DNA from 3 places in the Sorangium sp. So ce375 genome. Region 1 is predicted to be linked to each of the others. Evidence: predicted binding sites of a transcription regulator. Region 1 holds the regulator's gene; each other region holds the start of a gene.
The links. Region 1 encodes HrcA, which represses chaperone genes, less so after heat shock. Its sites were predicted from a motif close to GNTAGCACTCNCCNNNGGNGAGTGCTANC; they were not measured.

Region 1 (4,441 bases):
TCCTGACCCGCAAAGGTGATTTCGAGCACTTTGCGCATGGTCACGCTGTCGTCTACGGCGAGAAGGGTGCTGGCCACGAACGGGTCTCCTCTCAGATGGCGAGAAAGCGATGACGGCTCTGGATATCTTCGGCTCCGGTCGCGCGATGTGTCAACATTCGCGGTGTATTTCGCGCCCGCGGGCCCCGCGGATGTGCGTTTTTCCGCGCCGGTAGAGCCCGGTCCCACGCTGGTGGGCGGAGCCGAGGCGCCCCGTGAGCTTTTACATGCGCCCGCTCCGACCCGCCACGCCGCCGACCCAGGAAGCCGCTGAACCTACCGGAACCCCTCCGACCGACCGGGTGCAAGCCCCGCGGGATGGCCGCTGGACGGTGCCGGCCGAGCTGGATCGGCGCCCGCTCGATGGGGCCGTCCGTGCGCTTGCGTCCGTCTCCTGGTCGGACGCGCGCCGGCTGATCGAGACCGGCAAGGTGCTGGTCGGGAGCGCGGTGGCGACGAGCGCCCGCCGGCGGGTGCTCAGCGGGGAGCAGATCGAGATCCGCCTGCACGCGCCGAGGCCCGAGACGGTGCGGCGACGCAAGCTCGAGGGCGAGCTCGTGGTCTACGCGGACGCGAGCGTCGTCGTGGTGAACAAACCGGCCGGGGTGAGCACCATCCCGTACGGCGACGAGGATCCGGCAGAGCAGGCCTCGACCCTCGACGCGCTGGTGCGGGAGGTGCTGGCCAGGCGCGACCGCCTGCGCGGGCGCGCGCCGCTCGGCGTGGTGCAGCGCCTCGACAAGGGGACGAGCGGCCTGCTGGTCTTCGCGCGGACGCTCGCCGCGAAGAAGCACCTCGCGCAGCAGCTCCGCGTCCGCGCGATGCACCGGCAGTACCTGGCGCTCGCGCACGGCGCCGTCCCGCGCGGCACCTACCGCAGCTACCTCGTCGAGGATCGGGGCGATGGACTGCGCGGCTCGGCGCGAGACGGGCGGCGCGAGGGGCAGCTCGCGGTGACGCACGTGGAGCCGATCGAGGTGCTCCGAGGAGCACAGGAGGGGGCCGGGGGCGTGACGCTCGTCGCGTGCCGGCTCGAGACGGGGCGCACGCACCAGATCCGCATCCACCTCGCGGAGGCCGGGCACCCGCTCGTCGGCGAGACGGTCTACGTGCGGGACTACCGCGGGGCGAGGATCCCGGCCGCGCGGCTGATGCTCCACGCGGCCGAGCTCGGCTTCAACCACCCCGCCGACGACCGGCCGATGCGGTTCCAGGTCCCGCCCCCCTCGGACTTCGACGACGTGCTCGAGCGGCTCCGCGAGCCGCAGCGGAAGGGCGCTATTTGACCTTGCCTCGGGCCTCGGTCATCGCGGCGGCGGTGGCGTCGACGAGCGGCATGACCTTCGCGTAGTCCATCCGCGTCGGGCCGAGCACGCCCACGGTCCCGGCGACGCGCCCGTTCTCCATGTAGGGCGCAGCGACGAGGCTGAGCTGGCCTCCGCCCAGATCGCCCGCCTCGCTGCCGACGAACACGGTGACCTCGCCCGCGCCCGCGGCGAGGGTGCGGTCGAGCAGATCGACGAGCTCCTCGCGCTCCTCGAGCGCCTTCATCAGCTTCTTGAGCCGGTCGACATCGGCGTACTCGGGCAGGTCGATCAGGCGGTTCTGCCCCTCGATGACGACCTCGCTCCGTCGGGCTACGCCCGCCGTCGCCTTGCTGCCGAGCTCGAAGGCGCGGCGCCTCAGCGCGTCGATCTGGAGGCGCTCGTCCGCGAGGCGGCGAGCGAAGAGGTCCCGGATCTCGCCCAGCGTGCGCCCCTCGATGACGTCGGCGAGCAGGTTGTGGATCCGGGTGAGCTCGGCCTCGTTGATCGCCTCGTCGGCCGAGATGAAGCGGTTCGCGACCGAGCCGTCGGTGAAGACGAGCACCGCGAGCAGCTGCCCCGGCTTGGTCGGGATGAAGCGCAGCTGGGCGAGGGCGCGGAGCTCCACCCGCGGCGCCGCGACGACCGCCGCGGCGCCGGACAGCTCCGAGAGGTAGCGCCCCGTCTCGCGGAGCGGATCGCTCGCCCCCGTGTAGATCTCGGTGAACCTGGCGCTGAGCTCGGCCTGCTGCTCAGGGGAGAGCGACCGGAGCTCGACGAGCGCGTCGATGAACAGCCGGAGCGCTCGATCGGTCGGGATCCGCCCTGCAGAGGTGTGCGGCTGGTGGAGGTACCCGGCCTCCTCGAGGTCGGCGAGCACGTTGCGGATCGAGGCAGCCGAGAGATCCAGCCCGTACTTCCGCGCGAGCGTCCTGCTGCCAACCGGGTCGCCCGTGGCGATGAACTCGGTGACCGCGGCGAAAAGGATCTTTCGAGATCGATTGGGAAGATCACCCATGTCAGCTGCATGCGGCGCAGGAGCGCACCGCCGTGGCTACCAGGACCAGGGATCGCCCGGACCGGGAAGCCATGCGGGCCGGGCCTTCGCTCCCGTACGTCAAGCTGCGCGTGCGGGCGCTCGACCCACGAATGCGCACGCGACCCATTTTGAGGCGATCGCGCGGCCCGGTCAAATGTCGCGGTAGGATTGGGCGGCCGCCGCCACGTGGACACGCCGCCACGCCGCCACGCCGTGGGGCCCCGCTCACCGGACGGCGGCCCGGTCGCCTACCCCGGGAGGGTCGGCTTGCTTTGCCTCGCACGAGGTCTGTCCCGCAACGATGCCGCCCGCACGCCTTGCACGCCATGCCGCCGCTGCCTGCGCGCTCGCCCTCGCGCTCGGCCCCCTCGCCGCCGCGCCGAGCGCGCAGGGCAAGCCGAAGGTCAGGTACCACCAGGACTGGGCGAAGCACCCGTCGGCGCGCTACGCGGCCATGAGCGCCGAGCAGTGCCGTGCGGCGCTCACGCAGCGGAAGATCGCGTTCGAGCCGGTGCGGCGCGCGCCCGGCGTGCTCGCTCCGGTGCGGCTGATGCAGGGGGTCGGCGGGGTCCTCTACCGGACGGCGCAGCCGGCGCACCGGCGCGCAGACAACCCGAACGACGTCTTCGACTGCCGCCTCGCGCTCGCGCTCTCCGACTTCAGCCGGATCCTGCGCGCGCACGACATCGACGAGGTGCTGATGTTCTCGGCCTGGCGGCCTCCGTCCAGGATGTGGCCCGAGGGCAGGCTCGGCACGAGGCACCCCGGCGGGCTCGCCATCGACGCCTACAGGCTCAACAAGGAGCGCGTCGGCGGCGGGTTCGCGGAGGAGTGGCTCGACGTGGAGCGCGACTTCGTCGGCAGGCGCGGCGCGCCGGTGTGCGGCGAGGGCGCCCGAGCAGCCGGCAAGCCACGCGGCGCCGGCAAGGGGGCGGGCAGCGGCCCTCCGGCGGACGCGGCAGCGCGAGAGCTGCGATCCATCGTGTGCGAGGCCGCGGATCAGCACATCTTCACGTCGATCCTCACGCCCAACTACGACCGGGCGCACAAAAATCACCTGCATCTCGAGGTGACCCCCGGCGTCCAATGGCATCTGGTGCGCTGATCCGGGAGGGGCCGTCCTCCAGCGCGCAAACCCGCTCTCGCCCCGAGGTCGACCCGCTATGTTAGCCCGCGTGCCCGCACGAAGACCCCCGCTCTCCCGCGCGTCCGCCGCGCTGGCGCTCGCCGCTGTCGCGCTGTCCTTCACGTTCGTCGGCTGCCCCTGCGTCAGCGGTCCGGTGAACGCGAGCCCTGGCCTCCGCTGGTTTCTGTTCTCGAATTTCGGCGCCAGCAAGATCTGCCCCGAGATGCTGAAGAGCGGGGTCTCGCTGCGCCTGCAGGATCGATCGGCGTCCATCGGCCGGTTCTTCCCGATGCAGTGCTCGTACGACGTCAACGACGCGGCGCAGACGATCACGGTTCACATCGCCGGCACGGGGTACGGCTACATGCAGCCGGCCAAGCGGGTGGGCTTCTCGCTCACGACGTCCGTCGAGTACCGACCCGACTTCCAGCTCGCGGACGATGACGTCTACGTGTGGGGACGGCTGAACCGGATCGTGCAAGGCCCGAGCTTCCAGCTGGGCTACGTCGAGAACCCCGTCATCGACGTGATGGCCAACGTCCCGCCGTTCGGAGGGCTCGCCAACCTGCTCGGCAACCAGATCGTCGCAGGCGAGATGACGCGCGGGTTCACCGTCCTCTACAACGAGGAGAGGGGGAAGGACTTCACGCTGGGGATCCTCATGCCGCCCCAGCGACCGCACCACCCGTTCGAGGTGGAGGACGAGGAGCGGTACACGTTCGCGAACGAGACCGTCGAGGTGTACGCGAACCAGCGCGACTACCTCGGGCCGTTCGAGATCGCCGACTCGGACCAGGCGCTCTATCTCAAGATCAGCGTGCAGGGCGCGCCCGTGGACGTCATGATCGTCGACAAGCCCACCGGCGACGCGTGGCGCGAGGCCTACCAGACCGGCAAGCCGCTCGGTCCCCCGCCAGGCCCGGTGCAGGCAGGC
Region 2 (4,441 bases), 3.8 Mb from region 1:
GAAGGGTTCCTCGTCGCGTCGGCGGCGCCTCCGGACAAGCCCCGGCGGCCGGCGGATGGGCGCCGCGGCTCAGGCTGACAGCATCGGCGCGAGGATCTTGCCGAGCTCTGCGGCCACCTTCTTCTGCTGCGGGACACGCGCGCCGATCGAGGCGAGATAGACGGTCCGCTCGCACACCGTGAGTCGCGTCGCGTAAAAGTCGTCTCCGCCCGAGACCGAATCGACGAGCTCATCGAGCTCGGCGTAGCCGGCGATCTTGTCGGCGCAGCCTGCGCCCAGCGCGGCGAGCAGCGCGAGATCGTCGTCGTTCCCCGCGACGTCCGCGCATCGCGCGCCGCCGAGCAGCGACCCCTCCTCGCCGGCGAGGGCGACGGCGCGCACGCCGCTCCCGTGCGTGGCCTCTGCCAGGTAGCGCCCCACGGCATCTCGATGGACATCGCCCGGAGTCTTCGGTTGCTTCATCAGGGTGCCTCCGGCCGCGACTCTGCCCGGCCCGGCGCGGACGCCCAAGAAATCGGCTCCCGAGCGCCAGCGCCTGGAAAGCGGAGAGCGCCGGCGCCCTAGCCGAGGGTCCAGGGGTCCGGCGCCTCGCCGGCGACGCGCCGGCGGATCGTATCGAGCGCGCGCTCGAAGTAGCCGTCGCGCGCGACCACGAACTCATCGAGCCGCACGTCGCGCGGCTCGACCTTCACGGCGCCCGCGGCGTCAGGCGCTCGCCGCACGAGCCCGCTCGCGTGAGGCACCTCGCCTCGGACAAGGCGCAGCGCCGCGTCGAGCGGGAGCGCCAGCAGCGCGGTGACCTCCTGCGGGTCCGGACGCAGCGCCTCGATGGCGCGGCGGGTCGTCGCGAGCAGAACGTCCTGCACCTCGCGATCGAGGATGCCGGGCGCGTGGTCGTCGAGGCTGAGGCGCGCGCCGAGCCGGACCACATCGCGCGGCGAGAGCGGCAGGCCGATCTCCTCTTCCGCCTCGCGCAGCGCCCCCGCGAGATCCTCGCCGGCGCGGTAGTGCCCCGACACGGCGACCTCGAGCGCGCCGGGCCAGGTGTCCTTGTCCGGGCTGCGCTGCTGGAAGAGCACCCAGGGCTCCGCGGCGCGCTGGCGGCCGCCGCGATCGAGGCCCTCGGGCTCCCGCTCGAGGATCACCCACACGTGGACGCTCCGGTGCCAGTCGCCGTCGCGGTGGACGAGCCTGCGCGCCTTGCGCACGCCGAGCGGCCGGCCGCTGCGATCGAGGATGTCGAAGAGCTCCTCTCCGTCCTGCGCCGCCATGCACCCGAGGGTAGCGCAACGCGAACGGCGGAGGAGGATGCCTTCGCGGACCAGCGTGCTCGCGCCTCGTCACATGACGCTGCGCTTCGCGCCGTGGTCGAACACGACCATCAAGGCAAAGCCGCAGACGTGGAGCGAGGCGAGAGGTTGAAGTGGCGATCCCAGCGGGAATCGAACCCGCGTTACCGGCGTGAGAGGCCGATGTCCTAACCGCTAGACGATGGGACCTTGTTCTGTGGAGAAGACCGACAGCAGAGCTGAACGGCCTGGCTGGGGGACAAGGATTCGAACCTTGATAGCAAGAGCCAGAATCTTGCGTCCTGCCGTTAGACGATCCCCCAAGGGGTCAGCGCCGTGTTCATCAGCGCCACGGGCCGCGGAATCTACTCGGACTGCCCTGGTTGTCAAGCGATCAAAATCGGACCCGACCAAGAAAAATTCTCTCCGCAGAAAACCAGCATTATTTCGCGTATTTAGCGCGCTCTGCGGCGGGTCCTGTCAGACGCTGGCGACGATGGGCATCCCTGGCGTCGTCGCTCCGCCCCCGCTGCACGCCGTCAGTTACCCCTCCGCGCCCCTCCGCGCCCCGTCCGCACCCCGTCCACGTCGTCGCGCATCGCCGTCCTGCCGGTCTGATCCGTCCACGTTGCGTCCATGCTGTCGAAGCCAAAGACCCCGAAGCGGTTCCGCGGACGTCGCGGTGGCGCCCTCCTTGCTGCCGCCCTCCACAGCTTAGGCTTCGCCCCGCGGGGCTTCCGGCCATCGGAAAAGTCGCGGCTCTCTGCTGGGCGCCCTTGACGCGCCGGGCGACTGATTTACTTTCGGCCGCGGTTTAGCCACCGGCCTAGGAGAGTGCCAAGTGACAGTGATCTCGGGCACTTGGCTCTCGTCGCGCGGGCGGAACGCCCCAGCGGGGGGGCGAACGGGACCTCCGGCGAGCCGATGGTCAGTCAAATAGCCGAGGACGAGGAGCCAGCATGAAAATCAGGCCGCTGCAGGATCGGATTGTCGTCAAGCGCGTCGAGAGCGAGACGAAGACCAAGGGAGGCATCATCATCCCCGACGCCGCGAAGGAGAAGCCGATCGAGGGGCGCGTCGTCGCGGTGGGCAACGGCAAGGTCCTGAAGGACGGCAAGGTTCGCCCGCTGGAGGTGAAGGTCGGCGACAAGGTGCTGTTCGGCAAGTACAGCGGCACCGAGGTGAAGATCGACGGCGAGGAGCACGTGCTCATCCGCGAGGACGACGTGCTCGCGGTCACCGAGTCCGCCGCGACGTGAACCAGGCCTGAGGCAACCGAACGCAAGCGTTAGCTGATGCGGCCACGCGGCCGCGAGGGGATTGAGAGATGGCTGCGAAGCAGATCGTTTATAGCCGCGGCGCCCGCGCCGCGATCCTGAAGGGCGTCAACACGCTCGCCGATGCGGTCAAGGTGACCCTCGGGCCGAAGGGGCGGAACGTCGTCATCGAGAAGAGCTGGGGCTCCCCGGTCGTGACGAAGGATGGCGTCACGGTCGCCAAGGAGGTCGAGCTCGCCGGCAAGCTCGAGAACATGGGCGCCCAGATGGTGCGCGAGGTCGCCTCGAAGACCAGCGACAAGGCGGGCGACGGCACGACGACGGCGACGGTGCTGGCGCAGGCGATCTACGGCGAGGGCCTCAAGCTCGTCGAGGCCGGCCACAACCCGATGGATCTGAAGCGCGGCATCGACGCCGCGGTCGCCAAGGTCATCGAGGCCGTGCAGAAGGCCGCCAAGCCGACCAAGGACAAGGACCAGATCGCCCAGGTCGCCACGGTCAGCGCCAACGGCGACAAGGAGATCGGCCAGATCCTCGCCGACGCCATGGAGAAGGTCGGCAAGGAGGGCGTGATCACGGTCGAGGAGAACAAGCGCATGACGACGGAGCTCGAGACCGTCGACGGCATGCAGTTCGACCGCGGCTACCTCTCGCCCTACTTCGTGACCGACCCCGAGAAGATGACCGCGGTGCTCAACAACCCGCTCATCCTCGTGCACGAGAAGAAGATCTCGGCCATGGCCGACCTCCTGCCGCTGCTCGAGCAGGTGGTGAAGCAGGGGCGCGAGCTGCTCATCCTCTCCGAGGACGTCGAGGGCGAGGCGCTCGCCACCCTCGTCGTGAACAAGCTGCGCGGCACGATCAAGGTCGCCGCCGTGAAGGCGCCCGGCTTCGGCGATCGCCGCAAGGACATGCTGAAGGACATCGCGATCCTCACGGGCGCGACGGCGTTCATGGAGGACCTCGGCCAGAAGCTCGAGAGCGCCACGGTGCGCGATCTCGGGACGGCCAAGCGGGTCGAGATCGACAAGGACAACACGGTCATCGTCGACGGCCAGGGCGACAAGGTCGCCATCAAGGGCCGCATCGAGACGATCCGCAAGCAGATCGCGGACACGGCGAGCGACTACGATCGCGAGAAGCTCCAGGAGCGGCTCGCGAAGCTCGCCGGCGGCGTCGCGGTGGTGAAGGTCGGCGCGGCGACAGAGACCGAGATGAAGGAGAAGAAGGCGCGCGTCGAGGACGCGCTGCACGCGACCCGCGCGGCCGTCGAGGAAGGCATCGTGGTCGGCGGCGGCGTGGCCCTCTTCCGGGCGGCCGCCTCGCTCGATTCGCTCAAGTTCAACGACGAGCGCGACGCCGGCGTGCGGCTCGTGCGCCGCGCCGTGGAGGCGCCGCTCCGTCAGATCGCCCAGAACGCGGGGATCGAGGGGACGGTTGTCGCGGAGAAGGTCCGGACGGGCGCGCCCACGTTCGGCTACAACGCCGCGACCGACACCTACGAGGATCTGCTCGCCGGCGGCGTCATCGATCCGGCCAAGGTCGTTCGGCACGCGCTCCTGAACGCGTCCAGCGTCGCCGGGCTGATGCTCACGACCGAGGCCCTCGTCGCCGAGAAGCCCAAGAAGGAGAAGGCCGCGGCCGGCGGCGCTCCCGGCGGCATGGGCGGCATGGGGGGTATGGGCGGCATGGGCGGCATGGGCGGTATGGGCGGCATGGGCGGCATGGGCGACTTCGACATGGGTTGAGCGCCTGTCCGCGCCGCTCGCGGGCTGCCGCTGCCTCCGCGCGGCGCCGGCCCGCTGAGCGCGCCGCTTCCGACGAAGCGGGCCGAGGGGTCCTCCAAAGCATGCTGGCTTGGAGGGCCCCTCGCGC
Region 3 (4,441 bases), 4.7 Mb from region 1:
TGAGCCGCGCCGCTACGGCCCTCCGCCGCGGGCGGGGCGCTACTCGCGGAAGCGCTCGAAGACGAGGAGCTCGCCCAGCAGGTCGTGATCGAGCGTGCCAGCCGGGCGCATCCCGAGCTTCTCGATCACCCGGAGCGACGCGCGGTGCCAGGCCGGCGTGGTGGCGATCACGCGCCTCACCCCCGCCTGCTGCAGCGTCCAGTGCAGCACGGCGCGCGACCCCTCGGTCGCATAGCCCTGGCCCTGGGACTTGCCCTCGACGCCGTAGCCGATCTCCACGGTGCCGGTCGCGTCGGGCCGGCCATTCAGCACCACGCTGCCGACGACGACGCGCTCCTCCTGTTCGCGCGTCACCATGAGCCGCGTGCCCCACAGGAACGCGTCAGGATCGTCGCGCAGCCGGTCGAGCGGCGAGCTGAAGGCGCGCTCGACGAGCGCGCGCCCAGGCCAGGCGTCAGGAAAGCGCGCGCCGGACAGGGCCTCGGCCTCGGCGCGATCTCCGCGGATGACCGCCTCGAGCAGGGACAGCGAGACCGGGGTGAGCGCCAGGCGCTCGGTAGTCAGGGTGCTCATCGCGAACCTGCGCCGGATCAGATCATGCGCCGGGGCCTGCCGGAAGTCGAAATGGCGAAGGGCCGACTTCCTGAGAGGAAGCCGGCCCTTGCCCGCCGGGCTTAGCGGTCAGCGCGGCGCGCCGCGATCAGAAGTCGTGGCCGTGGCCCGCGTGGGCGCCACCAGCCGCCGGCTTCTCCTCCTTCGGCCGCTCAGCGATGAGCGCCTCGGTGGTGAGCATCAGGCTGGCGACGCTGGCCGCGTTCTGGAGCGCCGACCGGACGACCTTGACCGGGTCGATGACGCCCATCTCGAGCAGGTTGCCGTAGTCGCCCGACGCCGCGTTGTAGCCGAACGAGTCCTTGCCGTCGCGCACCTTCTGCACGACGATCGAGCCCTCTTCCCCGGCGTTGGCCGAGATCTGGCGGAGGGGCTCCTCGATGGCGCGGCGGATGATGTTGACGCCGAACCGCTGCTCGTCGTTGACCTTGAGCTTCTCGAGCGAGCTCTGCGCGCGGATGAGCGCCACGCCGCCGCCCGGGACGATGCCCTCCTCGACGGCCGCGCGGGTCGCGTGGAGCGCGTCCTCGACGCGAGCCTTCTTCTCCTTCATCTCGGTCTCGGTCGCAGCGCCGACCTTGACGACCGCGACGCCGCCCACGAGCTTCGCGAGCCGCTCCTGGAGCTTCTCGCGGTCGTAGTCGCTCGTCGTGTTCTCGATTTGAGCGCGGATCTCCTGCTGCCGGGCCTTGATCTTGTCCTTCTTGCCCTGGCCGCCGACGATCGTGGTGTTGTCCTTGTCGATGATGACCGTCTTGGCGCGGCCGAGATCGCTGATCGTGACGTTCTCGAGCTTGAGGCCGAGCTCCTCCGCGATCACCTGGCCGTCCGTCAGGGTGGCGATGTCCTTCAGCATCTCCTTGCGGCGATCACCGAAGCCCGGCGCCTTGACGGCCGCGCAGTGCAGCGTGCCGCGGAGCTTGTTCACGACGAGGGTCGCGAGCGCCTCGCCCTCGACGTCCTCGGCGATGATGAGGAGCTGCTTCTGGCTCTTGGCGATCGCCTCGAGCACCGGGAGCAGGTCCTTCATGTTGGAGATCTTCTTCTCCGAGATGAGGATGTAGCAGTCCTCGAGGTTCGCCTTCATCGCCTCGGGATCGGTCACGAAGTACGGCGAGAGGTAGCCGCGGTCGAACTGCATGCCCTCGACCACGTCGAGGGTCGTGTCGGCGCTCTTGGCCTCCTCGACCGTGATCACGCCCTCCTTGCCGACCTTCTCCATGGCGTCGGCGAGGAGCTTGCCGATCGTCTCGTCGCCGTTCGCGCTGATCGTGCCGACCTGCGCGATCTCCTTCGCGTCCTTCGTCTGCTTGGCGGAGCCGCGGAGGTGCTCGACGATCGCCTCGACCGCCTTGTCGATGCCGCGCTTGATCTCCATCGGGTTGTGGCCCGCCGCGACGAGCTTGGAGCCCTCGCGGTAGATCGCCTGGGCGAGCACCGTCGCGGTGGTCGTTCCGTCGCCGGCGATGTCGCTCGTCTTCGAGGCGACCTCGCGGACCATCTGGGCGCCCATGTTCTCGAAGCGGTTCTCGAGCTCGATCTCCTTGGCGACCGTCACGCCGTCCTTGGTGACCGTCGGCGAGCCGAAGCTCTTCTCGATGACGACGTTGCGCCCCTTCGGGCCGAGGGTGACCTTGACCGCGTCGGCGAGGGCGTTGACCCCCGCGAGGATCATGCTGCGGGCGGACTCGTTGTAGATGATTTCCTTGGCTGCCATGGTGTCTCTCCTAAGTTCCTTCTGTCGCCCGCGTCACTTCTCGATCACGCCGAGGATGTCGTCCTCGCGGAGGATGAGGTGCTCCTCGCCGTCGATCTTCACCTCGGTGCCCGAGTACTTGCCGAAGAGGACGCGATCTCCCTCCTTGACGTCGAGCTTCCGCACGGTACCGTCCTCGGCGACCTTGCCGTTGCCGACGGCGACGACGGTGCCCTCGATCGGCTTCTCTTTCGCGGTGTCCGGAATGTAGAGACCTCCCTTGGTCTTCTCTTCTTCCTTCACGCGCTGAACGATCACGCGGTCCTGGAGCGGTCGAATCTTCATCTTTGCAAATCCTCCGGGGACGAGCGCCGCGTCCCACGAACGGCAAGACCCAGCCGGCGCGACCGAGCGCACCGGAAGGCCCCATACGATTGCAGTCTGGGCACTTTGCTAGCACTCACCTAGGGCGAGTGCTAGCGAGCGCGCGGAAGATAGCCACCCCCTGGAGGGTGTCAAGAGTGGCCCTAGGCCGGCACTTTGCGCGTTGGCAGCCAGGCGCGGAGGTGGCTGTAAGTCCTGGAGATCGCAGGGGAAGGTGCGTGGCACAAGGCTGGGCTCGGCGGAACCCCTCGGCTAAAATGAGCCTATGAGGGCGAAGCTGCGGCAGCACGGTGATGCGACGCCCTCACGGTCTCCCGCCCGAGGGAGGCCGACAGGACGTGTCTGGTTGACCTGAGCGCGCGGTGGCCCGGGTTACGTAGGTATCCAGGGCACCCGCCTAAGTGAGGTGCCGCTGTGAGCCAAGCGATCTCTGTGTCCCCGAGCATGACCCGCTATTTCCAGGAGGTTGTGGACGAGGCGCTCCGAGTTCGGAACGTCACCGCCACCGAGGCGGCGTCGAGTTACCTCGTCGGTCTGCTTTGTGCCTTTGCTCACCCGGACGAGCACGCCGAGTCTGCCTTCAACCAGCCTCTGACCTTTCTTCTGCGCGACGCCCTGGAAGCCTCCGGAGCCGAGCGTTTCCGGCGGCTGCGCAACCTGGGCGACAACGTCCTCTACGTGGTCGGCTTCTTCGGTGGTCACATCGACGTCAAGGGTGTGGACCGCGGCTACGTGGTCGGGGTCGGGTCGACGGCGTACCACCACGCGGCCGCGATGTTGCGCCTCAACGCGCGCGTTGGCCAGGGGCCCGACGTCCTTGCGGAGATGGCGGAGAAGTTCGAGCGGTTCGTGAGCGTCCTGAACGATGTGGCTGACGGCACGCTCGCGTCGGGAGCGCGGGACGAGCGCTCGGTGCTCCGGCTGTACGAGCGCTGGGTCCGCACGGGATCGAGCCGCCTCGCGGATGAGCTCGGTGCACGAGGGCTCGTGCCGAGCCGTGGTGCGGGCGGGCTCAACTGATGCGCGGCGCGACGTTCCCGGCCCGGATCCAGCAGCACCTGGCGCGAACCTACGCGCTCGATGACGCGCCCGCGGTCGACGATTTCATCCGGCTGACGGACGGCAGCGCACGCGAGGCGCTGCTGATCCGGCACGCCGACGGGGATATCGAGGTCGCGTTGCACTTGCCCCGCGGGGCGATGACGCGTGGGCGAGAGGGGACGCTCGACGAGATCTGCCAGATCGTCGAGGGCGTGAGCCACTTCCTCTACGTGGCCGAGCGGGCCCGCAGGGAGCTGCCGGCGACCCAGCTCGAGCTCGAGCTCCAGGCCGAGGTCGACAAATACGTGCTGCTGGTCTACGGCGGTCTGGCTGACGAGGTCGAGCTCCCGGGTCCGCCGCTCCGGCGCCGCCACGAGGCGGACCCGTCAGGGGCTGGGCGCTTCGAGCCTGAGCGCGCCGCGCGGATCCGCGCCCATCTCTTCGAGCGGGTCACCTTCACGGACCCCCCGGGCACCGAGACCGGCGATCGCTACCGGATCGCGAACGATCTGGCGGCGCGGTTCGCAGGTCGAATCGAGGCCGAGTTTGCCCGCCATGGGCGTCATGCCGAGCTGCTCGCTGCGCTGCGACGCTTCTATGCAGCGGGGCAGACGGAAAAAATCGCCCTTGCGCGCGCCGCATGATCGCATCCTTCACGGCGCTCGGGGCCGCTCGCGAGGACGGCGCGGAGCGCTGGTCGCGGCCTCG

Region 2: groES (co-chaperone GroES) is a predicted target of HrcA. The motif match lies at 2,103-2,131, and genes of this name have one in related genera.
Region 3: groES (co-chaperone GroES) is a predicted target of HrcA. The motif match lies at 2,761-2,789, and genes of this name have one in related genera.

What each region holds. Positions count from the first base shown of each region.
Region 1 is NZ_CP150335.1:12,985-17,425, reverse strand. Features, by position in the region: gene WME90_RS00060 (response regulator transcription factor) at 1-77, opposite strand, end outside; gene WME90_RS00055 (RluA family pseudouridine synthase) at 341-1,324, shown strand; gene hrcA (heat-inducible transcriptional repressor HrcA) at 1,317-2,360, opposite strand; gene WME90_RS00045 (hypothetical protein) at 2,683-3,486, shown strand; gene WME90_RS00040 (hypothetical protein) at 3,557-4,441, shown strand, end outside.
Region 2 is NZ_CP150335.1:3,848,811-3,853,251, forward strand. Features, by position in the region: gene WME90_RS14405 (hypothetical protein) at 1-78, shown strand, start outside; gene WME90_RS14410 (hypothetical protein) at 70-462, opposite strand; gene WME90_RS14415 (NUDIX hydrolase) at 561-1,271, opposite strand; tRNA gene WME90_RS14420 (tRNA-Glu) at 1,425-1,499, opposite strand; tRNA gene WME90_RS14425 (tRNA-Gln) at 1,539-1,612, opposite strand; gene groES (co-chaperone GroES) at 2,249-2,548, shown strand; gene groL (chaperonin GroEL) at 2,617-4,314, shown strand.
Region 3 is NZ_CP150335.1:8,411,225-8,415,665, reverse strand. Features, by position in the region: gene WME90_RS31150 (GNAT family N-acetyltransferase) at 40-573, opposite strand; gene groL (chaperonin GroEL) at 701-2,329, opposite strand; gene groES (co-chaperone GroES) at 2,363-2,653, opposite strand; gene WME90_RS31135 (hypothetical protein) at 3,107-3,712, shown strand; gene WME90_RS31130 (hypothetical protein) at 3,712-4,377, shown strand.